3 regions of the Streptomyces sp. SAS_270 genome follow, and region 1 is predicted to be linked to each of the others. Evidence: riboswitches for the same ligand, from Rfam matches in the RefSeq annotation. Region 1 holds a riboswitch; each other region holds the start of a gene.
The links. Region 1 has a riboswitch for cyclic di-AMP ahead of ACN6LB_RS03435 (C40 family peptidase). Riboswitches for the same ligand answer to the same signal wherever they lie in the genome.

Region 2: it holds a riboswitch for cyclic di-AMP, as region 1 does, so the genes downstream of both, ACN6LB_RS26920 (M23 family metallopeptidase) here and ACN6LB_RS03435 (C40 family peptidase) in region 1, are expected to answer to the same signal.
Region 3: it holds a riboswitch for cyclic di-AMP, as region 1 does, so the genes downstream of both, ACN6LB_RS16460 (transglycosylase family protein) here and ACN6LB_RS03435 (C40 family peptidase) in region 1, are expected to answer to the same signal.

Annotation. Positions count from the first base shown of each region.
Region 1 covers NZ_JBMNDS010000003.1:150,548-157,874, forward strand. The annotation lists gene bioB (biotin synthase BioB) at 1-112, opposite strand, end outside; gene ACN6LB_RS03400 (8-amino-7-oxononanoate synthase) at 272-1,405, shown strand; gene ACN6LB_RS03405 (DUF397 domain-containing protein) at 1,443-1,667, opposite strand; gene ACN6LB_RS03410 (helix-turn-helix domain-containing protein) at 1,677-2,534, opposite strand; gene ACN6LB_RS03415 (ATP-binding protein) at 2,746-3,204, shown strand; gene ACN6LB_RS03420 (LysR family transcriptional regulator) at 3,213-4,130, opposite strand; gene ACN6LB_RS03425 (LysE family translocator) at 4,221-4,838, shown strand; gene ACN6LB_RS03430 (DUF6328 family protein) at 4,777-5,310, opposite strand; gene ACN6LB_RS03435 (C40 family peptidase) at 5,390-5,863, opposite strand; cyclic di-AMP (ydaO/yuaA leader) riboswitch at 5,867-6,031, opposite strand; gene ACN6LB_RS03440 (hypothetical protein) at 6,400-6,708, opposite strand; gene ACN6LB_RS03445 (ATP-dependent Clp protease proteolytic subunit) at 6,716-7,327, opposite strand, start outside.
Region 2 covers NZ_JBMNDS010000045.1:48,661-55,987, reverse strand. The annotation lists gene ACN6LB_RS26940 (DUF5998 family protein) at 1-303, opposite strand, end outside; gene ACN6LB_RS26935 (bifunctional acetate--CoA ligase family protein/GNAT family N-acetyltransferase) at 377-3,202, opposite strand; gene ACN6LB_RS26930 (HPr family phosphocarrier protein) at 3,377-3,658, shown strand; gene ACN6LB_RS26925 (GntR family transcriptional regulator) at 3,883-4,578, opposite strand; gene ACN6LB_RS26920 (M23 family metallopeptidase) at 4,786-5,550, opposite strand; cyclic di-AMP (ydaO/yuaA leader) riboswitch at 5,563-5,723, opposite strand; gene ACN6LB_RS26915 (M16 family metallopeptidase) at 5,970-7,327, opposite strand, start outside.
Region 3 covers NZ_JBMNDS010000020.1:101,541-108,867, reverse strand. The annotation lists gene ACN6LB_RS16465 (transglycosylase family protein) at 1-801, shown strand, start outside; cyclic di-AMP (ydaO/yuaA leader) riboswitch at 1,031-1,196, shown strand; gene ACN6LB_RS16460 (transglycosylase family protein) at 1,200-1,904, shown strand; gene eno (phosphopyruvate hydratase) at 2,214-3,494, shown strand; gene ACN6LB_RS16450 (FtsB family cell division protein) at 3,599-4,075, shown strand; gene ACN6LB_RS16445 (DUF501 domain-containing protein) at 4,184-4,714, shown strand; gene ACN6LB_RS16440 (Ppx/GppA phosphatase family protein) at 4,711-5,697, shown strand; gene ACN6LB_RS16435 (poly-gamma-glutamate hydrolase family protein) at 5,640-6,329, opposite strand; gene ACN6LB_RS16430 (NAD(P)/FAD-dependent oxidoreductase) at 6,893-7,327, shown strand, end outside.

The DNA.
Region 1 (7,327 bases):
CCACCACGTCGAGCACGTCGTCGTCGGACGTGGCCAGTACGGCCAGCGCCTCGTCGCGGGTCGGCAGCTCGCGCCGAAGCCCCTTGTCCACCAGCGTGTTCAGCAGGTCCATGAGGCCCGATCCTGACGTATGCGACCGGTCCGGGCCAAGGAGAGTTTGCACAACAGAGACGGTTCGACGTGTGGGTATTGCCACATCCTGGGCGGCAGAGGGGGCCGCTAGGGTCTGTGAACTGCCTACAAAACAAGACACCCGAGGCGCGGAGGACACATGGCGGGATCGCCGTTCGGCTGGATCGACGAGCAGGACTGTCTTCGCCGTCGAGCGGGCCTCGTACGGACCTTGAAGCCGCGCCCCGCCGACTCCCCGCTCCTGGACCTCGCGAGCAACGACTACCTCGGCCTCGCCCGCCATCCCGAGATCACCGGCGCGGCGGCGGACGCGGCCCGCGTCTGGGGCGGCGGCGCCACCGGCTCCCGGCTCGTCACCGGCACCACCGAACTGCACGGGGAACTCGAACGCGAGCTGGCGGACTTCTGCGGATTCGAGTCGGCGCTCGTCTTCTCCTCGGGGTATGCCGCCAACCTGGCCGCGGTCACCGCGCTCGCGCCGCACGGCTCCCTGATCGTCTCGGACGCGGGCAACCACGCCTCGCTCATCGACGGCTGCCGGCTCGCCCGCGGGACGACCCAGGTCGTCGCCCACGCCGACCCGGACGCCGTACGCAAGGCGCTCGGCACCCGCACCGGGCCGGCCGTCGTCGTGTCCGACACGGTCTTCTCGGTGGACGGCGACGCGGCCCCGCTCGGCGGCCTCGCGGACGTCTGCCGGGAGCACGGCGCCGGGCTGGTCGTCGACGACGCGCACGGGCTCGGTGTCCTCGGCGAAGGCGGTCGGGGCGCCCCGCACGCGGCGGGGCTCGCGGGCGATCCGGGCGTGGTGGTGACCGTCACGCTCTCCAAGTCGTTCGGCAGTCAGGGCGGCGCCGTCCTTGGCTCCGCACAGGTCATCGACCACCTGGTCAACGCGGCCCGCACCTTCATCTTCGACACCGGTCTCGCCCCCGCCGCGGTGGGCGCGGCTCTCGCGGCGCTGCGGCTGCTGCGCCGCGAGCCGGAGCGCGCGGCCCGGGCCCGCGCGGTGGCGACGGCTCTGCACACCCGGCTGACCGCCGAGGGCCTTGAGGCCGTACGACCGGACGCCGCGGTCGTCTCCGTGCGCGCGCCGTCCCCCGAGCGGGCCGTGCGGTGGGCGGCCGACTGCCGCGAGGCGGGTCTCGCCGTCGGCTGCTTCCGCCCCCCGTCCGTGCCCGACGGCATCTCACGCCTGCGGCTGACCGCCCGCGCGGACCTCACCGACCAGCAGATCGACCGGGCCGTGCGGGTGATCAGCGAGACGCGCTAGTGGGTGCTGTGCGGGACTTTCAAGCACCCCCTGGGCGTCAGCCCAGTGCTGCGACGAAGCCCTGCCAGGCGGCGGGGCCGAAGAGCAGCGCGGGCCCGGTGGTGTTCTTGGAGTCGCGTACGGCCACCAGCCCGGCCCAGGGGCCGGGGCCAGGACGGGCGGTTTCGACGCAGTTGTTCATTCCCGTACTGCGGCTGCTGCGCAGCCATGGCACCTCATGCAGCGAAGTGCTGGAAGGAACGGACCGAGGCAGTGCAGGCATGGTGCCTCCTTACGCGCCGTCATGTATCCCGGCGATGTAATCCAACGAGTCCTCGGGCGAAAGGGCGTGGAACTGAAGGGTCTGGAAGGCCTCGCTGTAGGCCTGGAGGTCTTCTTTCCGTTCGAGGTAGAGGCTACTCGTCAGTTGGTCAAGAACAACCACATCCAAGTCAGATGTGTTCGGAAAAGAGAAGATAACGAAAGGCCCGGTGATTCCGATGTGGGCCCCGGCGGCGAACGGCAGTACCTGAAGCCGCACTTGAGGCAGATGCGCGGCCTCGACGAGGCGGTCCAACTGCCGTGCCATGACCTCGGGACCGCCGACCTCCCTGCGCAGCACCGCCTCGTCCAGGACCGCGCTCAGCTCCAGCGGCGGATTCGAACGCAGCACGTCCTGCCGGGCGAGCCGTACCTCGACGAGCGTGTCGAGCTGGGGGTCCGCCAGCCCGTCCACCGCGGCCCGGGTGACCGCACGGGCGTACTCGGCGGTCTGGAGCAGCCCCGGCACGACAGAGGTCTCCAGCGTGCGCATGGCGCGGGCCTGCGACTCCAGGCTGATGAAGTCGCGGTACGTCGGCGGCAGGACGCCTCGGTAGGCGTGCCACCAGTGGTGCCGCCCGCCTTCTTCGGTGCCCGCCAACACCATGAGCAGATGGCGCAGTTCGGGGTCCTCGACCGCGTACGCGTCCAGGAGTAACCGAACATCGGCCGGTTTCACACCGCTGGCGCCCGTCTCGATGCGGCTCACCTTCGACTGGTGCCAGCCGACCAGACGAGCCGCCTCGCCACTCGTCAGGCCCGCGCCGGTGCGCAGGCCGCGCAGCTCCGCGCCGAGCTTGCGGCGGCGTACCGCGGGACCGTATTGCATGGCCGTACTCCTTACTCCTTCCGAGCCACCCAAATACGGTCTGCCGTCGCAGAGTTCACCGCTTCGAGCGACAGATATATGCATATCTCGGTGGATCGCACCCGTGACAGGCCCGGTAATGGCAGTCTGGCGCGAAGCACCAGTCCGGGACCGTACTCGTACCACACGCTCCGTGCGGACCCCGGTCCCGTGGGAAAGGGACAGCGTCGCCATGGCAGACCACCATGAAGCATCCATCACTCTGCCGAGCGATCCCGCTTCGGTCTCCACGGCCCGGAATTACGTCACAGGCGTGCTGGCCGAATGGGGCCTGCCGTCCGACACCGAAACCGCCGACACCGTACGGCTGATCGTTTCGGAACTCGCCACCAACGCCGTCCAGCACACCTTCGGGCAGTCGCCCACCTTCACCGTCGACCTACGGCTCGACCGCGACGAGCACCTGCGCATCGGGGTCACCGACAGCCACCCGCGCTTCCCGAAGCGGCTGCCCGCCGCCGTCCAACAGGACAACGGACGCGGGATGGTGATCATCCGTTGGCTGACCGCCGAGTGCGGCGGCCGGCTCAGCGTCCGGCCCACCCGGGAGGGCGGTAAGACCGTCGCGATCGAGCTGCCGTGGTCGGCGCCCGTGCAGCCGGTCACCGCCGTGGGCCTGCAAGAGCCCTGACACCGCGCTCAGTTGTGCTGTGCGGCCCGCCCGAACGCACCGCGCAGCAGCGCACGGAAGGCGTCGGCGACAGGCGCCGCCTCGTCGGTGCGGTGGGCGACCGAGATCGTACGGCGAAGATCGCCGGGCTCCAACTGCCGTACCCCCACCGGCGTCACCGCGGTCCTGCCCACCATCTCCGGCACCACGGCCACCCCGAGTCCCGCACTGACCAACGCACACACCAGGGCGTAACCCGGAGTCTCCACCAGTACCGACGGGGCGGCCCCGGCCCGGGCCAGCGCCGATTCCACGCCCGCGCGGGACGGATGGCCGGGCGCCATGCTGATCAGCGGCTGACCGGCGAGCCGGTCCAGGGGCAGCCGTGCGGAGCCGTCCGCGAGGGCGTGTCCCGGGGCGGTCACCAGGACCAACTCCTCGACCAGTACGGGCTCCAGGGTGACCGACGAGGGCAGCGGGGCCGGCTCGGCGGGCTCGTAGGTGTGCGTCAGCGCGAGGTCGACGTCGCCCGCCGCGACCGCCGAAACACCGTTCGGGGGCTCGTAGTCCGCCACCGACAGCTCCACGTCCGGGTGCGCACGGCGAAACGCGCTGAGCACCGGCGGCAGCAGATGTATGCCCGCCGTCTGGAAGGTGCCGAGCCGCAGTGTGCCGCCCGCCAGGCCCGTGAGCCGCGCCAGTTCGTGCCGGGCCTGCGCCAGCTCGTCCAGAACCCGGCGTGCCCGTACCACCAGCAGCTCGCCCGCGTCCGTCAGCCGTGCCCCGCGGTGCGAGCGCACCAGGAGCGTCGCGCCCGCCTCCCGCTCCAGCTTCGCCAGCTGCTGGGAGAGCGCCGGCGGGGTGTACCCGAGCCGTTCGGCGGCCCGGGTGATCGACCCCGCCTCGGCGACCGCCACCAGCGCTGCCAGCCGCGTCGGGTCGTACACGCCACCCTCCTGGGCCTAAAGAATCGCTTAAGGAAAACCCAGGATATTCGACATACCTGCTGAAGGCCCGGCGCGGGCAGGCTGGTGCGCATGGACGGACAGCTCATCGCCTTCACCGCAGTGGCCGCGGGCATGGTCGCCATGCCGGGCGCGGACTTCACCGTCGTCGTACGCAACGCCCTGGTCTCGCGCCGGGCGGGGGTCGCGTGTGCGCTCGGGGTCGCGGGCGGGCTGCTGCTGCACACGGCCCTCGCGGTGGCCGGGGTCGCGGCGGTCCTCACGGCGGTGCCCGCGCTGTTCCGCACGCTCCAACTGCTCGGTGGCGCCTACGTGCTGTACCTCGGCGTACGGACCCTGGGGGCGCTGCGGCGGCCGCTCGCGGCGCCGGGCGACGAGGCGGGGTCCGGCGCGCGCCCGCTGCGACAGGGCTTCGTCACCAACGCGCTCAACCCGAAGGCGCCCATCACCTTCCTGAGCCTGCTGCCGCAGTTCGTTCCGGCGGGCAGTCCCGCGCTGCTGCGGACCCTGCTGCTGGCGCTGATCGTGGTCGTCCTCGCCCTGGTCTGGTTCCCGGCGGTCGCGCTGCTCGTGGACCGGCTCGGCCGGTGGCTGCGGCGGCCGAGGGCCGCGCGGGCCGTGGAGGCCGTCACCGGGAGCGCGCTGACGGTTCTCGGTGTGGTGCTTCTCGCTGAGGGTCTTCGTTCCTGAGGCTGCGTTGCACCAGGAAGGGGAGCAGGCGCCACAGTGCCAGGCAGACGCCCAGGGTGGCGGCCCCCGCCGCGATAGCTGCGCCGCGACTGAGGGTCACGTCCACGACCAGCAGTACCGACCCGGTGAACGCCAGCATCAGCACGCTCAGACCGGCTGTGGCCAGCTGGGAGGAGACCCGCACGATCCGGGGCTTGGCGTTCTGCTGGAACAGCGAACGGTGCAGTGCGGCGGGCGCCGTGAACAGGGCCGCGGCCAGCACCGCGAGCAGCAGCGTGGTGACGTACGTGGCGCGCTGGAAGGAGTCCAGCGACGGGAAGCGCTGGGTGAAGGCCAGGGTCAGCAGGAACGCGAAGAGGATCTGCACCCCGGTCTGGGTGACGCGCAGCTCCTGGAGCAGCTCGCCGAAGTTCCGGTCGGCGCGCTCCAGAGGTGTTTCGTTGCGTTCGCTGTGGTGCGGTAGGTCGGCCATGAACGAACGAGTATCCGTTCCGGACCGGGTCACGCCCCGGCGGGGTGACGGCGTCCTTGCCGTCACCCCGCCGGGCAGGTCAGCTGACCCGGCCGTACCAGACGCTCCTCGTCCAGATCTTCTCGAGCCTCACGACGGTTCCCGTCTTCGGGGAGTGCCAGATCTTTCCCTTCCCGGCGTAGATGCCGACGTGGTACACGTTCCGGCCCGAGTGGAAGAACACCAGGTCCCCGGCCTTGCGGCCGGACGCGGAGACATGGTGGGTCTTGTTGTACTGCCCCGCGGCCGTACGAGGCAGGTTCTTGCCCGCCTTCTTGTACGAGTAGAGCGTGAGCCCGGAGCAGTCGAAGCGGCGTGGCCCCGTGGCGCCCCACTGGTACGGGGAGCCCTTCTTGGAGGCCGCTACCTGGAGTGCCCTCGTAGCCGTCGTCGCGGCCGCTGCGTCGGAGGCGATGCCTGGGACCACGATGCTGCCGCCCACGGCGGCGATGGTGAGAGCCGAGGCCGTACCGGCCCGGGTCAGCAGCGACGGAACACGATTGAGCGCAGTCATGCGCAACCCTTCGTCAGCCGCCTGTGAAGGATGACCTGTCGGATTCGGGCTGGCGAAGTTGCCCGGCCGCGTACTGCGGCTTCACCCCAAGGACCGCCCGGATCTCTCCGGCGGCCCGTCTAGCTGGGTCCTCCACTCCTGCCGATGCACATCTGTCGACCGGTCATCCGGGCGGCGGCAGGACTCGGCGTCCGCCCGGACCGCCCCGCCGCTGTGGCGGGGGCTTGTCGTCGGAAGGGATCTTGACGCACGCATGGCGAAAAATCCGAGTGGAATCAGCGATTTGTGGCGTTACTCACCACTCACCCGTTCGGGTGGACACCCCCTTGTTCGAAGGGGTGTCGAGGGGGTCGACGAGGCTCGTACCAGCACCGGAACGCTTCATTCCGCCCCCGATGCACGCGCGTTGCGCAACTCTTCCGGGCCTTCGGAGCGACGGGTGTCTACGCCGTTCGGGGGTACACCATCTGGTCCGTTTGAACCGCGCCCCGGACGCGTCGCCGCCCCGGTGCGAGCGGTGGCCCGGTGCGGATGCGTCAACTGTCCGCCCCCGGCGGCAGGGTGACGCGGGCCGCCCGCCGCTCCCCGTCGAGGACTCGCAACGCTTGCGCCAGCGTCGGGGCGTGCACCTCGCTCTCGCCGCGTTGGTGCATCAGCGTGAGTGCGTCGCGCAACGCCGTCGCCTTGCCGACGAGGGCCTGGGCGGCGCGCAGTCCGCGATAGGTGTCCCCGGGCCGGGCCGGGTTGATACGGCCGAGCAGGTCGACCACATCGAGGTAACGGTCGATCAACTCGGCCTCCGCGCGCGTGAGCGCGGGCAGCGGTGGCAGCTCGGGCGGAAGCATCAGCGGGTCACCTCGCGCCCGGCGCGGTGCGCGCGGCTTTGCGGCTCGGGATGATCGCGTCCACCAGCCCGTACGCGAGCGCCGCCGGCGCGTCCAGGATCTTGTCGCGCTCGATGTCGGCGGCGACCTGCTCCGCGCTCTGCCCGGTGTGCCGTACGAGCATCTCCTCCAGCTTGCGCCGGGTGCGCATCAACTCCTCGGCCTGGATGGCCAGATCGCTCGCCTGTCCCTGGACCGGCTCGGGGAACGAGGGCTGATGGATCATTACGCGGGCACCCGGCAGCGCGAACCGCTTGCCCGGGGTGCCGCCCGCCAGCAGAACAGCGGCGGCCGAGGCGGCCTGCCCCAGACAGATGGTCTCCACCTCGCAGGTGACGAACTGCATCGTGTCGTAGACGGCCGTCATCGCACTGAACGAGCCGCCCGGGGAGTTGATGTACAGACAGATGTCCTGGTCCGGGGCCAGATATTCGAGGTGCATGAACTGTGCCATCACGTCGTTCGCCGACGTGTCGTCAATAGGCGTCCCCAGGAACACGATCCGCTCGTCGAGCAGCTTCGAGTACGGATCCAGGGTCCGGTGCCCCGCACTCGTGCGCTCCGTGAATTCGGGCAGGAC
Region 2 (7,327 bases), on a different contig from region 1:
CGACGAGATCCGGCCGATCTTCACCGACTCCGTCGACGTCGTGGCGTACGGCGTCGGTGAGGTGGTGTCCGCGTTCTGCTCATCGGTGTGGCTCACGATGAAACGGTTGCCCGTGAGCACCAGCACGGTCACGTGCCGGCGCACCTCGTTCGCGTCGAACGTCGTCTCCTGGTGGACCAGGTACGACCGGATGGGCTCGCCGCCGACCGCGGCCTCCACCGCCTCGGCCACGAGGGCCGGGTAGTAGCCGCTGCGCTCGATCGCCGCTCGCAGCCCCTGGGTCGTCGTACTGGTCTTGGCCATGACGTCCATCCTACGGGGGCGTACTGACTGCGAGGCACCGCTCGCGCTCTTGGGTGTGGACGGATCGGAAGGATCAGTAGGCCGGGAGCGTCCGCGGGCCGAGGTCGTCGCGGACGGGGGCGCGCGCCAGCCGGACGGTCGCGCCGAGGACGCTCAGGCCGTGCGGGGCGACGACGACTGGCTCCAGGGAGACGGCGACCACCTCGGGATGGTCGTCGACCAGCCGCGACACCCTCAGCATCAGCTCTTCGAGCGCGGCCGTGTCGACCGGCGCCGAGCCCCGCCAGCCGAAGAGGAGGGGCGCCGTCCGGATCGAACGGACGAGCGAGCTCGCGTCCCGGTCGGTGACCGGAACCAAGCGGTGCGCCGTGTCGCCGAGCAGCTCGGAGGCGGCCCCGGCGAGTCCGAAGGAGAGCACCGCTCCGGCCGCCGGGTCGATCACCGCGCGCACGACCGTGTCGACACCGCGCGGCGCCATCGCCTGCACGACCGGGCGCAGCTCCTCGGGCTTGCCGAAGAGGTCGGTCAATTCGGCGTACGCACGCCGCAGTTGCTCCTCGTCCGCCAGATCCAGACGTACGCCGCCCAGGTCGGCGCGGTGGCGCAGGTGCGGGGCGGTGGTCTTGAGGGCCACCGGGTAGCCGAGGGTGTGCGCGGCCGCGACGGCGTCGTCGGGGGTGGGTGCGGGCAGGGCACGGCGTACGTCGATGCCGTACCGCGCGAGCAGCTCGCCGGCGTCCTGCGGGCCGAGCGTCAGCCCCTGGCCGCGGGCGAGCAGCATGTCGATCTGCTCGGCGGTGCCCTTCTCGTCGATGTCCTCGAACTCGGGCACCTTGCCGGGCTCGGCGGCCTCGCGCCGCCACTGGGCGTACTTCACCGCTTCGGCGAGCGCGCGGACGGCACGCTCGGCGGCGGGGTAGGCGGGGATGAGGCGGGCTTCCTGCGGTGCGGCTTCCTCGGTGCGCAGGCGTTGCTCAAGGCGGAACGGGCGGGCACCGCTTGCGACGCCGAGTGCCGTTGCATCGGCCTGGGGTGCGGTGCTGGCAGCGGCGGAGAGTGCCTCCGCGAGTCCGCCGAGTTCCACGTGCACCACGAGCACGGGCTTCGCGGGGGCCGCGGCAGCGGCGGAACGGAGCGCTTCCGCGAGGGCCTCGTCGGCGACGGACGTCTCCCCCAGGGCGGGGATCGCGGTGACGACGACCGCGTCGCACGCGTCGTCGGCCAGCGCCCGCGACACCGCCGTGTGGAAGTCCTCTGCCGAGGCCGCCGTCGTCAGGTCCAGCGGCGGCAGCGGCCGCAGCCCCTGGGCGAGGCACGCGTCGTAGGTGAGCAGGCCCAGTGACTCGGAGTTCCCCAGGATCGCCACGCGGGGCCCGGCGGGGAGCGGCTGGCGGGCCAGCAGCAGACCGGCGTCGACGAGTTCGGTGATGGTGTCCACCCGGATGACCCCGGCCTGCCGCAGCAGTGCCGAGACCGTCGCGTGCGGAAGGCGCGTGGCCCGTACGGCATGTCCCTGAGGGGCTGCTCCCCCGTGCCGTGCCCCCTGGACCACGACCAGCGGTTTCGCCGCCGCCGTCCGCCGGGCGAGGCGGGTGAACTTGCGCGGGTTGCCGATGGATTCGAGGTACATCAGTGCGACGTCGGTGTTCGGGTCGTCGTACCAGTACTGGACGACGTCGTTGCCCGACACGTCCGCCCGGTTCCCCGAGGAGACGAAGGTCGACACACCGGTCACCCCGGTGACGCCGCCGCCGCGCCGGTGCAGCCGGGAGAGCAGTGCGATACCGATCGCGCCGGACTGTGCGAAGAGGCCGATCCGTCCGGGGCGCGGCATCTCGGGCGCGAGGGAGGCGTTGAGCCGCACATCGGGGGAGGTGTTGATGACGCCGAAGGCGTTGGGGCCGATGATGCGCATGCCGTACGTACGGGCCTGGCGCACGAGTTCGCGCTGGCGTGCGAGCCCGGCGGGGCCGCTCTCGGCGTATCCGGCGGAGACGACCACGAGCCCCTGGACGCCGTGCTCACCGCACTCCGCGACGATCTCCGGCACGAACGGGGCGGGAACGGCGACGACGGCGAGGTCGACGGGCTCGGGGATGTCCCTGACGGTGCGGTACGCGGGGACGCCGTCGAGTTCCTTGTCCTGCAGGGCCTTGTTCACGGCGTACAGGCGGCCGGTGAAGCCGGCGTCCTTGAGGTTGCCGAGGACGCTGCGCCCCACCCCACCGGGCGTACGGCCCGCACCGATGACGGCGACCGAGCCGGGCGCGAGCAGCCGCTGCACGGACCGCGCCTCGGCACGCTGCTCCCGCGCGCGCTGCACGGCGAGCGACCGGTCGGTGGGCTCCAGGTCGAACTCCAGGCGGACGACGCCGTCCTCGAAGCTGCGCTTCTGCGTGTACCCGGCGTCCGTGAACACCTTGATCATCTTGTTGTTGGCGGGCAGCACCTCGGCGGCGAAGCGCCGGATCCCACGTTCGCGCGCGACGGCCGCCACGTGTTCGAGCAGGGCCGAGGCGACACCACGGCCCTGGTGCGCGTCCTGCACGAGGAAGGCGACCTCGGCCTCGTCGGCGGGCGAGGAGGCGGGCATGCCATCGGCGTCAATACGGTCGTAGCGTACGGTGGCGATGAACTCGCCGCCCACCGTGGCCGCGAGACCCACCCGGTCCACAAAGTCGTGGTGTGTGAAGCGGTGGACGTCCTTGGCGGACAGTCGTGGGTACGGCGCGAAGAAGCGGTAGTACTTCGACTCGTCGGACACCTGCTCGTAGAAGCTGACCAGGCGCTCGGCGTCGTCGACGGTGATGGGCCTGATGCGTGCGGTGCCGCCGTCGCGCAGCACCACGTCGGCCTCCCAGTGGGCGGGATACTCGTGCCGGTCCGACGAGGTCTGCATGGGCCCCAGAGTACGGCTCGCGTCCGACAACAGCGCGGGGCAGGCTATGGGGCAGCATGAGCGGCCGAAGGACGCAAGCCGGTCGGCGCCGGAATCCAGGGGCCGCTCCGGGCACGCTTCACCGTATGGGACAATGGTCTAGACAACCCTGAGACACCTGAAGGGCAGCATCACATGGCTGAGCGCCGCGTCAACGTCGGCTGGGCCGAGGGCCTCCATGCCCGCCCCGCCTCCATCTTCGTCCGGGCGACCACCGCTTCCGGGGTCCCCGTGACGATCGCCAAGGCCGACGGCAACCCCGTCAACGCGGCCTCCATGCTCGCGGTCCTCGGCCTGGGCGCCCAGGGCGGCGAGGAGATCGTCCTCGCGTCGGACGCCGAGGGCGCGGACGCCGCCCTCGACCGTCTGGCGAAGCTGGTCGCCGAGGGGCTCGAGGAGCTTCCCGAGACCGTCTGAGCGAATCGGACACCGTACGACGCGGCCGCGTCACCCCTTCCGGGTGGCGCGGCTTCGTCGTTTTTCAGGCACGGCGATACGCCCGCACGACGGAATATCCGGCACCATCCCGCGCGCACATCCCGCAGTGCGGAAATAGCGCGCACGGAATTCCGGGCGCGCTGGAATAAGGGCAGCGGAAATAGCTCACTGCCGAATATCCCTCTTTGTATACGGCGCTCCTGTTAATGACGCAGACCGGTCATGTTTACGGGAGGTTGCGAAGTCCTCACACGGTCCGGGCGATCTCCCGCACCGGGAAAGCGGAGCCGGTGCACGGCCGTGGCGCGTTCCGTGTGCAGCGCCGTGATCGTCCGGGCGCGCTCGCTGTCGCCGCGCGCCACGGCGTCCACGATGGCGCCGTGCTCGGCCCAGGAGTCCGCGGGGGAGGCCTGCGCCTCGACCGCGTACATCCAGGCGATCTTGTGCCGAAGCTGGGCCAGCGTGGAGGTCAGCGCGGGGCTTCCGGAGGCCTGCGCGAGCGTCTCGTGGAACCAGCCCCCCAGGGAGCGCAGATCCTCGCTGTGCCCCCTCCTTGCCCGCTCCTGGCCCAGCCTGACCAGGCCTCGCAGCACCTTGAGGTGGGCCTCGGTGCGCCGCTGCGCGGCCCGGGCGGCACCGAGCGGCTCAAGGAGCATGCGCATCTCCAGCAGGTCGGAGGCCTCCTGCTCGGTGGGCTCCGCGACGCACGCGCCCGCATGCCGACGGGTGACGACGAACCCCTCGGCCTCCAGGGTGCGCAGGGCCTCGCGGACGGGAACACGCGAGACTCCGTAGCGACGCGCAAGGAGTTCCTCGGTGAGCCGGCCGCCTCGCTCGTAGACACCCGCGACGATGTCGTCACGGATCGCCGTGCATACCGAGTGCGCCGGAATACGCATGACCGGACCTCCGCTTTAATCCCCGCGAAACGCCATCCATTGACGCTTGTTCAGTGACTCTATTGCAGACGGCGGGAATTTCCGACGGGAGCCCGGAATCCATGGATATTTTTTGGACAGACGGCCGTTCGAAGCGACGAAGCCCCGGCTCGGTGAGCCGGGGCTTCGGAAGCGGTGCGAAGTGCGGAGAAGCGGTGAAGCGGGTCGTCAGACGTTCACGCCGTGCGAGCGGAGGTAGGCGACGGGGTCGATGTCCGAGCCGTACTCCGGGGTCGTGCGGGCCTCGAAGTGGAGGTGCGGTCCGGTGGTGTTGCCGGTGGAACCCGAGAGGCCTATCTGTGCGCCCGGGGTGACCGTCTGGCCCACGGAGACACCGATGGACGACAGGTGGCCGTACTGGGTGTACGTGCCGTCGTTCATCTTGATGACCACGTTGTTGCCGTAGGCGCCGCCCCAGCCGGCCTCGACGACGGTGCCGGAGCCGACGGCGTGGACGGACGTGCCGGACGCGGCGTGGAAGTCGACGCCCGTGTGGCTGCCGGAGGACCACAGGCTGCCACCGGTCTTGTAGCCGGTCGAGACGTACGAGCCGCTGATCGGCAGGACGAAGGTGTTCAGGCGCTTGCGCTCGGCGGCCCGGGCGGCGCGGGCCTTGGCCACGCGCTCCTCCTCGGCCTTCTCGGCGGCACGCTTCTTCGCGGCCTCCTGGGCCTTCTTCAGCGCGGCCGCCTCGTCGGCGGCGTGCTGCTGGGCCGCGGCCTGTGCGTCGATCTGGTCGGCGAGCGAGTCGCCGATGGTGATGGCCTTTGTCAGTCCCGTGTCCTCGACGGAGGTCTCCGCGGCGAAGGCAGGGGCGGCCAGGGTGCCGATGACACCGGTGGTGGTGAGTGCGGCGACGCCCACGGCATGCGTGGTCGTGCGCTTCACACGGCTCGGGCGACGGTGCTTCCCGGTGGCGCGGGTGAACGCCATGAAGTGGCTGGTCCTTTCCTTCCTTCTCGCCTACCGGGTTAGCTGACGGGTTCGGAGCAGGAAGGTCTCCTACGGACCCCCTTCGGGAAGGGCGTCCGATTCACCCCAGGGACTACGTATGGGTCCCCGGCTCCCCTGGCTCGCGCCGTACGGGGACTCGGCGATGACTGTCCGGTGCCGCGGACGCGGCGCACTGCCTGACGAACAGCCGGACCGACGCTAAAGGGGGCGTCTTTCAATCGACAAACGGATCACGCCTTTTGTAGCGCATGCCACAGGGCAGACAGGCAACCTCCCCATCAACTCCCCATCAATACTGACAATGGGGGCTCGGGCGACGCTTTCGCCGCCCGAGCCCCCAAAGGGTCACGCCGTTATGCCCTGTTCCCTCCCGCTTCCGACACTGCGGGATGCGGCCCCTACTCCGCGGGTACGACGCTCACTTCGCCGATGCCGAGGGCCTTGACGGGCTCCTTGATCTGCGCGGCGTCCCCGACCAGGACGGTCACCAGGCGGTCCACCGGGAAGGCGTTCACGGCGGCCGCGGTGGCCTCCACGGTGCCCGTCGCGGCGAGCTGCTGGTACAGCGTGGCCTGGAAGTCGTCCGGCAGGAACTGCTCGACCTGGTCGGCGAGCGTGCCCGCGACCGCCGCCGCGGTCTCGAACTTGAGGGGCGCGACGCCCACCAGGTTCTGCACGGCGACGTCCCGCTCGGCATCCGTCAGGCCTTCGGCCGCGAGGGTGCGCAGCACCTTCCAGAGGTCGTCGAGCGCGGGACCGGTGTTGGGCGTGTCGACGGAGCCGCTGATGGCCAGCATCGCGGCGCCCGTGCCGTCGGCTGCGGAGCGCAGCACCTGACCGAACGCCCGTACACCGTAGGTGTATCCCTTTTCCTCCCGCAGGACGCGGTCCAGTCGGGAGGTGAGGGTGCCACCGAGGCAGTACGTGCCGAGTACCTGGGCGGGCCAGACGCGATCGTGCCTGTCGGCGCCGATGCGTCCGATCAGCAGCTGCGTCTGGACGGCACCCGGGCGGTCCACGATGATCACGCGGCCCGTGTCGTCGGCGGTCACCGGCGGTACGGGACGCGGCTCGGCGGACGAGCCGGTCCAGGAGCCGAGGGTTTCCGCGAGCAGCGCGTCGAGGTCCGTGCCCGTGAGGTCGCCGACGACCACGGCGGTGGCCGTGGCGGGGCGCACGTGCTTCTCGTAGAAGGCGCGTACGGCCGCCGAGTCGATGCTCTGGACGGTCTCCTCGGTGCCCTGGCGCGGGCGTGACATGCGTGCGGTCGCCGGGAACAGCTCCTTGGAGAGTTCCCTGGCGGCGCGGCGGGCCGGGTTGGCGGTCTCGTGCGGGATCTCGTCGAGCCGGTTGCGCACCAGCCGCTCGATCTCGCTGTCGGCGAACGCCGGTGCCCTGAGTGCGTCGGCGACCAGCCCGAGGGCCTTCGGGAGGCGCGAGACGGGGACTTCGAGCGACAGGCGTACGCCGGGGTGGTCCGCGTGCGCGTCGAGCGTGGCGCCGCAGCGCTCCAGCTCGGCGGCGAACTCCTCGGCGGAGTACTTGTCGGTTCCCTCGGAGAAGGCGCGCGCCATGATCGTGGCGACGCCGTCGAGGCCCGCCGGCTCGGCGTCCAGCGGCGCGTCGAGGATCACCTCGACGGCGACGACCTGCTGACCGGGGCGGTGGCAGCGCAGCACGGTCAGACCGTTGCCGAGCGTGCCGCGCTCGGGGGCGGGGAAGGCCCAGGGCTTGGGCTCGCCGGCCTGCGGCTGGG
Region 3 (7,327 bases), on a different contig from region 1:
CAGGCCAGCCGTTCGCAGCAGATAGCCGTGGCCGAGAAGGTCCTCGACGACCAGGGGCTCGTCGCCTGGCCCACCTGTGGCCCGCTCTCCGGGCTCAGCAAGAACTCGGGCTCGATCGACGTCGACACGGGCGTGGCGGGCGACTCGGCCGGCTCCTCCGGCTCGTCGAGTTCATCGGGTTCGTCTGATTCCTCGGATACTTCGGATTCGTCTGGTTCATCCGATTCCGGCACCGACTCCTCGGGCCTCTCCGACTCCTCGTCCGACACGTCGTCCGACGCGCCCTCGGGCGAGACCCGGAACTCGACCAAGGCCGACACGTCCGACGGCGACTCCGGTGACTCCGGTGACTCCAGCGACGCTCAGGATTCCGACAGCGCGACCACAGGGTCGACAAAGAGCGACGAGTCGGACAAGTCCGGCCAGAACGCCGACTCTTCGGACGGCTCCTCCGGGACCGCGACATCCGAATCCGGCTCCGGGCGCCACCGCGGCGACAGTGCCGGCGAAGAGGCCGAGGGGAGCACCGGCGAGGGTGCGGCCGACCGCGCCTCCGGCAGCCGCGGTGACGACACCTCCGGCCGTCACGCCTCACGCGGCTCCGGCGCCGCACGCGGCGCGACGGACGGCTCGTACGTCGTCCGCACCGGGGACAGTCTCTGGTCCATCGCCGACTCCCTTGACCTGAAGGGCGGATGGTCCGGTTTGTACTCCGCGAACGAGCAGGCGCTCGGCACCGACCCGGACCTCATCCTCCCCGGTCAGAAGCTTGAGCTGGACAGTGCCGAAGCCGCCCGGTAGGTAGCCGACCAACTGGCCGTCATCTGGCGAATCGGGCTAAATCCAGCGGTAGTTCAGGTCATGATTCGAGATGGAATGTCCGGTTTGGTGAGAGTGAGACATGAGTCTCAGTAGCCCTGATCGTCTTTGAAATTCCGGCGATCGCATGTCTACGGTCGTGACCGCTCGCCACAGCGGGCACCGACGGTCGCAACGCCGAATCCTGCCAACGGCCGTACGGGAACAGTCGTCGCGTCAAGCGCCGTAGGCAGGAGCGGGGGACCCAGGTAAGTGCCGGACCCGGTGATCGTTGCCGGACCGGCTTGGGGTGAAGCCGCGCACCACTGGTGCGCGGCCGGGCAACTCAACCGGCCCGAACCCGACAGCTCACCTCGCAGGCGTCGGTGAGGGGATCTCTCATGCTGTTTTCCAGCAAGGGCAAGCACCGCCGCCCGTCCAAGGCCACCCGTGTCGCCACGCTCGCCGGTGTCACCGGCGTCGCCATCGCCGCTCCGCTGATGGCCTCCGGCACCGCCTCCGCCGCCACCGCCTCCGAGTGGGACGCCGTCGCCTCGTGCGAGTCCGGCGGCAACTGGTCGATCAACACCGGCAACGGTTACTACGGCGGCCTCCAGTTCTCCTCGTCCACGTGGGCCGCGTACGGCGGCACCGCGTACGCCTCCTCCGCCGACCAGGCCTCCAAGTCCGAGCAGATAGCGGTCGCCGAGAAGGTTCTCGCCTCGCAGGGCAAGGGCGCCTGGCCGAGCTGTGGCGTGGGCCTGTCGGGTGCGTCGACCGGCGGCGGTTCCACCTCGTCGGACACGGGCTCCGGCTCCAGCTCGCAGAGCACCACCCAGCCGCAGCAGCAGAGCACCACGACGAGCGAGCAGCACGCCTCCCGCTCGCAGGAGCGCCCCGCCGCCAAGAAGACCGTCCAGACCCCGACCGGCAAGAAGGTCAAGAAGGGTGACGGCGAGTACAAGGTGAAGAAGGGCGACAGCCTCAGCTCGATCGCCGAGAAGAAGCACGTCAAGGGTGGCTGGCAGAAGCTGTTCAAGCTGAACCAGGACATCATCGACGACGCCGACTTCATCTACCCCGGTCAGCAGCTTCACCTCAGCTGAACCACAGCCTCCTCCCATACGTGGCCTTCATAGTGGAGGCCACGTGAGGGGCACCCCCCCGTCCCCACGGGCTCCCCGCTCCGGTGCGTGTTCCCCCGTACGCACCGGAGCGGGGTTTTTTCTTGGCCCGCTTCGCGGCTCTCCTCGCCCTCTTCATTCCTTTTTTGTTCCGTTCTGGAACAATGTTTACCCTGAGTTCTGCTCAAGGAGTGGTCGACCGGCTGGCCGATCGCCCTGGGCCGGTTAGGCTCATCTCGCGGGACTGCCGAAGTCCTGTGTACCCGCGTCACATCCCAGAAGGAGATGCTCGTGCCGTCCATCGACGTCGTCGTAGCCCGGGAAATCCTCGACTCGCGAGGCAACCCCACCGTCGAGGTCGAGGTCGGCCTCGACGACGGCAGCACCGGCCGTGCGGCCGTCCCGTCCGGCGCCTCCACGGGCGCCTTCGAGGCCATCGAGCTCCGCGACGGTGACCCGAACCGCTACCAGGGCAAGGGTGTCGAGAAGGCCGTCCTCGCGGTCATCGAGCAGATCGGCCCGGAGCTCGTCGGCTACGACGCCACCGAGCAGCGCCTGATCGACCAGGCGATGTTCGACCTGGACGCCACCGACAACAAGGGCTCGCTCGGCGCCAACGCCATCCTCGGCGTCTCCCTCGCCGTCGCCCACGCCGCCTCCGAGGCCAGCGACCTCCCCCTCTTCCGCTACCTGGGCGGCCCGAACGCGCACCTGCTGCCCGTTCCGATGATGAACATCCTGAACGGCGGGTCGCACGCCGACTCGAACGTGGACATCCAGGAGTTCATGATCGCCCCGATCGGCGCGGAGTCCTTCTCCGAGGCCCTGCGCTGGGGCGCCGAGGTCTACCACACCCTCAAGAAGGTCCTGAAGACCAAGGGTCTGTCGACCGGCCTGGGCGACGAGGGCGGCTTCGCCCCGAACCTGGAGTCCAACCGCGCCGCGCTCGACCTCATCGTCGAGGCCATCAAGCAGGCCGGTTACATCCCGGGCGAGCAGATCGCGCTCGCGCTCGACGTCGCCGCGTCCGAGTTCTACAAGGACGGCAAGTACGAGTTCGAGGGCAAGTCCCGCTCGGCCGCCGAGATGACCGAGTACTACGAGGAGCTCGTCTCCGCGTACCCGCTGGTCTCCATCGAGGACCCGCTGTACGAGGACGACTGGGCCGGCTGGAACACCATCACCGCGAAGATCGGTGACAAGGTCCAGATCGTCGGCGACGACCTCTTCGTCACCAACCCGGAGCGCCTCGCCCGCGGCATCGAGGAGGGCTCCGCCAACGCCCTTCTCGTCAAGGTCAACCAGATCGGTTCGCTGACCGAGACCCTGGACGCCGTCGAGATGGCCCAGCGCAACGGCTTCAAGTGCATGATGTCCCACCGCTCCGGCGAGACCGAGGACGTCACCATCGCCGACCTCGCCGTCGCGGTGAACTGCGGCCAGATCAAGACCGGTGCCCCGGCCCGCTCGGACCGCGTCGCCAAGTACAACCAGCTGCTGCGCATCGAGGAGATCCTCGACGACGCCGCGGTGTACGCCGGCCGCAGCGCCTTCCCCCGCTTCAAGGGCTGACCGTAGCCTCGTAGGAAGCGTCGTACGTACGTCCCCGTACTCGGTCCCGTACCGTGTGCGGGGACGTACGCGCGTGTGAAACGGGACGAACGGGAGGCGGGACGATGGCCGTGAAGGACCGGGACCGGTTCTCCACCGCGACCAGGCTGCGGGTGCTCGGCGAGCAGACGGCGGCCCGTGTCTACCGCTCCCAGACCAAGCGCCAGGCCCGCCGCTCCCGGCTGACGGGCCGGGCCGCGCTCCTCGCCCTCGTCCTGTGCACGCTCATCGTCGCGCTCGCGTACCCGATAAGGCAGTACGTCTCCCAGCGCGCCGAGATCGCCGACCAGCAGCGGGAGCAGCAGCAGGCCCGGCAGCGGGTCGAGCAGCTGCGCGACCTCAAGGCGCGCTGGCAGGACGACGCGTACGCGGAGCAGCAGATCCGGCAGCGGCTGCACTACGTCATGCCGGGCGAGACCGGTTACATCGTGATCGACCCGGACGCGGCGAAGCAGTCCCGCGCGGAGAAGGGGGCGGCCGACCGCCCCTGGTACTCGAACGTCTGGGACGGCGTGGACAAGTCCGACGCCGCCGACCGGTGAACCGCTGAGCAGGCAGGACGAGTTGAGCACGTAGGACCGGATGAGCACGTAGGACCGACTCAGTACGCAAGACCGATCAGCACGCAGGACCAGTAGGAAAGAACAGGTATGCAAACGCCTCCGCCGACCACCCCGCGCACCGAGCCCACCGACGCGGACGTCGAGGCCTTCAAGCAGCAGCTCGGCCGTCCGCCGCGCGGGCTGCGCGCGATCGCGCACCGCTGCCCCTGCGGTCAGCCGGACGTCGTCGAGACGGCGCCCCGGCTGCCGGACGGCACGCCGTTCCCGACGACGTACTACCTGACGTGCCCGCGGGCCGCCTCCGCGATCGGGACGCTGGAGGCCAACGGGGTCATGAAGGAGATGACCGAGCGGCTGGCGACGGATCCCGAGCTGGCGGCGGCGTACCGGGCCGCGCACGAGGACTACATCGCGCGGCGCGACTCCATCGAGGTGCTGGAGGGCTTCCCCAGCGCGGGCGGCATGCCGGACCGGGTGAAGTGCCTGCACGTGCTGGTCGGGCACTCGCTGGCGGCGGGCCCCGGCGTCAACCCGCTCGGGGACGAGGCGATCGCGATGCTGCCGGAGTGGTGGCGCAAGGGCGCGTGCGTGACGACGGCGAGCGAGGACACCGAGTGAGCAGCCGTGTCGCCGCCATCGACTGCGGTACGAACTCCATCCGGCTCCTCGTCGCCGACGTGGACCCGGTCAGCGGCGAACTCGTCGACCTGGACCGGCGGATGACCATCGTCCGGCTCGGCCAGGGTGTGGACCGTACGGGGAGGCTGGCGCCGGAGGCACTGGAGCGGACGTTCGCGGCCTGCCGGGAGTACGCGGCGGTCATCAAGGAGCACGGAGCCGAGCGGCTGCGTTTCGTCGCGACGTCGGCCTCGCGGGACGCCGAGAACCGCGACGAGTTCGTGCGCGGGGTCCTGGACATCCTGGGCGTCGAGCCCGAGGTGATCAGCGGTGACCAGGAGGCGGAGTTCTCCTTCACCGGCGCGACCAAGGAGCTGACGGGCCGCGACGACCTGGCGAAGCCGTACCTGGTCGTGGACATCGGGGGCGGCTCGACGGAGTTCGTCGTGGGCGACGACCATGTGCGCGGGGCGCGCTCCGTGGACATCGGGTGCGTACGGATGACCGAGCGGCACCTCGTGCACGACGGCACGGTGAGCGATCCGCCGTCGCCCGCGCAGATCGGGGCGATCCGGGCCGACATCGAGGCCGCGCTGGACCTCGCCGAGCAGGCCGTGCCGCTGCGCGAGGCGCACACGCTGGTCGGCCTCGCGGGTTCGGTGACGACGGTGTCCTCGATCGCGCAGGAACTCCCCGCGTACGACCCCGTCGCCATCCACCACTCCCGGATCCCCTACGACCGGGTCCGCGCGATCACCGAGTGGCTGCTGTCCTCCACACACGCCGAGCGCGCCGCGATCCCCTCGATGCACCCGGGCCGTGTGGACGTCATCGCGGCGGGCGCCCTGGTACTGCTGTCGATCATGGAGCGGATCGGCGCGAGCGAGGTCGTGGTGAGCGAGCACGACATCCTCGACGGCATCGCCTACAAGGTGGCGGAAGAGATCGAAGCGGGCAGTCCCCGCGAGCCAGGGCTGTCCTGAGAGACGAGGGCGCGGTCCTCGAACACGGAGCGCACGGCGGCGACGTACCGGTCGAACGTCGCCGTGCGCCTTCCGGTGTCCCGCATCGCGCGCGTCAGGTCGCCGTCGGGGAAGAAGGACGCGCGCAGCGATGTGGACAGCTCCAGTTGGACGCCGGCGCCGATCGTGGTGCGGTTGGCGATGTTCGCCGGGCTGCTGCCGTTGATCTTCCGGGCCGCGTCGGTGACGTGGAAGCCGGCCTGTCGCAGGGCGGTGCGGACACGGTCGGCGGTCGCGGTGTCGAGGCCGCCGAGGGCGGTCTCGGGCACGCCGGTGGTGCCGGTGAAGCCGTGGAAGGACAGGCAGCCCAGCGACGACGCGATGACGCCCTGGCAGACGGGTTCGTCGAAGTTGGTCGAGGTCACGTGCAGGTCGCTGTTGCCGGTGGACCTGATGGCGGTGAATTCGTAGTGCGTCATGAGCCCCGCGCCGACCGCGCGGGCGACCTCCCCGGAGCCCGGTTCGATGCCGCCGCCGTGGATGGCGATGCTGGCCCACGCCGAACCCGTCACCGGAACGCGGCGACGCAGGTAGTCGACGCCCTCGACCTCGCGGGCGGCGAGATCGGTGTAGGAGGCGTACAGGTCGGCCACGCACACACCTCCTTCACGTTGTGGACCGATGCGACGCCGCCGTCGGTGGTTACGCTGCCGCCGGTGATTCTCCACGCCTCGCCCGTGTCGGCCGAGGTGTGTCTCGCGGAGCGGGCTGGGCAGTGGTCCCGGTCTCCTTTGCTACTGATCAGTAGCCTCTGCTGAGCAGGTCGGATAACGTATGAGCGCGTCTGCGGGGTCTTGGAAACGCCCTCCGTGAGGCCCCGTCGGAAAACTTCGTGAAGTTCTTCACAAGAGAATGGGCCCTGTGGGGGGCGGATTTGGCCCTGGTGGCCCTTCCGGGGTGCTCAGGGGGTCCGGGAGCATGCTCGGCGGAGTGATACGCGAGCGATTCCGGAGGGGCGAACGGGAGACTGGTTCGGCCGGTCCGAAGGTCTTCAGTGGCTGCTCACGCGGTGTTGACAACGGTCCGAACCGGGCGGTGGTTCCCCCGCGCCGGCATGACCTGCGTCACGCGAGCCGCGCAGTGTAGCAGAGACCCCACCCATGCTTGTGAAGGGGCGCACGAGCGACCCCCCAGGAGCGGGTGGATACTCGATGGCATGAGCACCACGGAGCGTCCCAGGATCCTCGTAGTAGGCGGTGGGTACGTAGGCCTGTACGCAGCTCGGCGCATTCTCAAGAAGATGCGCTACGGAGAGGCGACCGTCACGGTCGTCGACCCCCGGTCGTACATGACCTACCAGCCCTTCCTCCCCGAAGCCGCCGCCGGCAGCATTTCGCCTCGGCACGTCGTCGTCCCGCTGCGACGCGTTCTGCCGAAGGCCGAAGTCCTCACCGGCCGGGTCACCACCATCGACCAGGACCGCAAGGTCGCCACGATCGCCCCCCTCGTGGGCGAGGCGTACGAGCTGCCTTTCGACTACCTCGTCATCGCGATGGGCGCGGTCTCCCGCACCTTCCCGATCCCCGGCCTCGCCGAGCAGGGCATCGGCATGAAGGGCATCGAGGAGGCCATCGGCCTGCGCAACCACGTC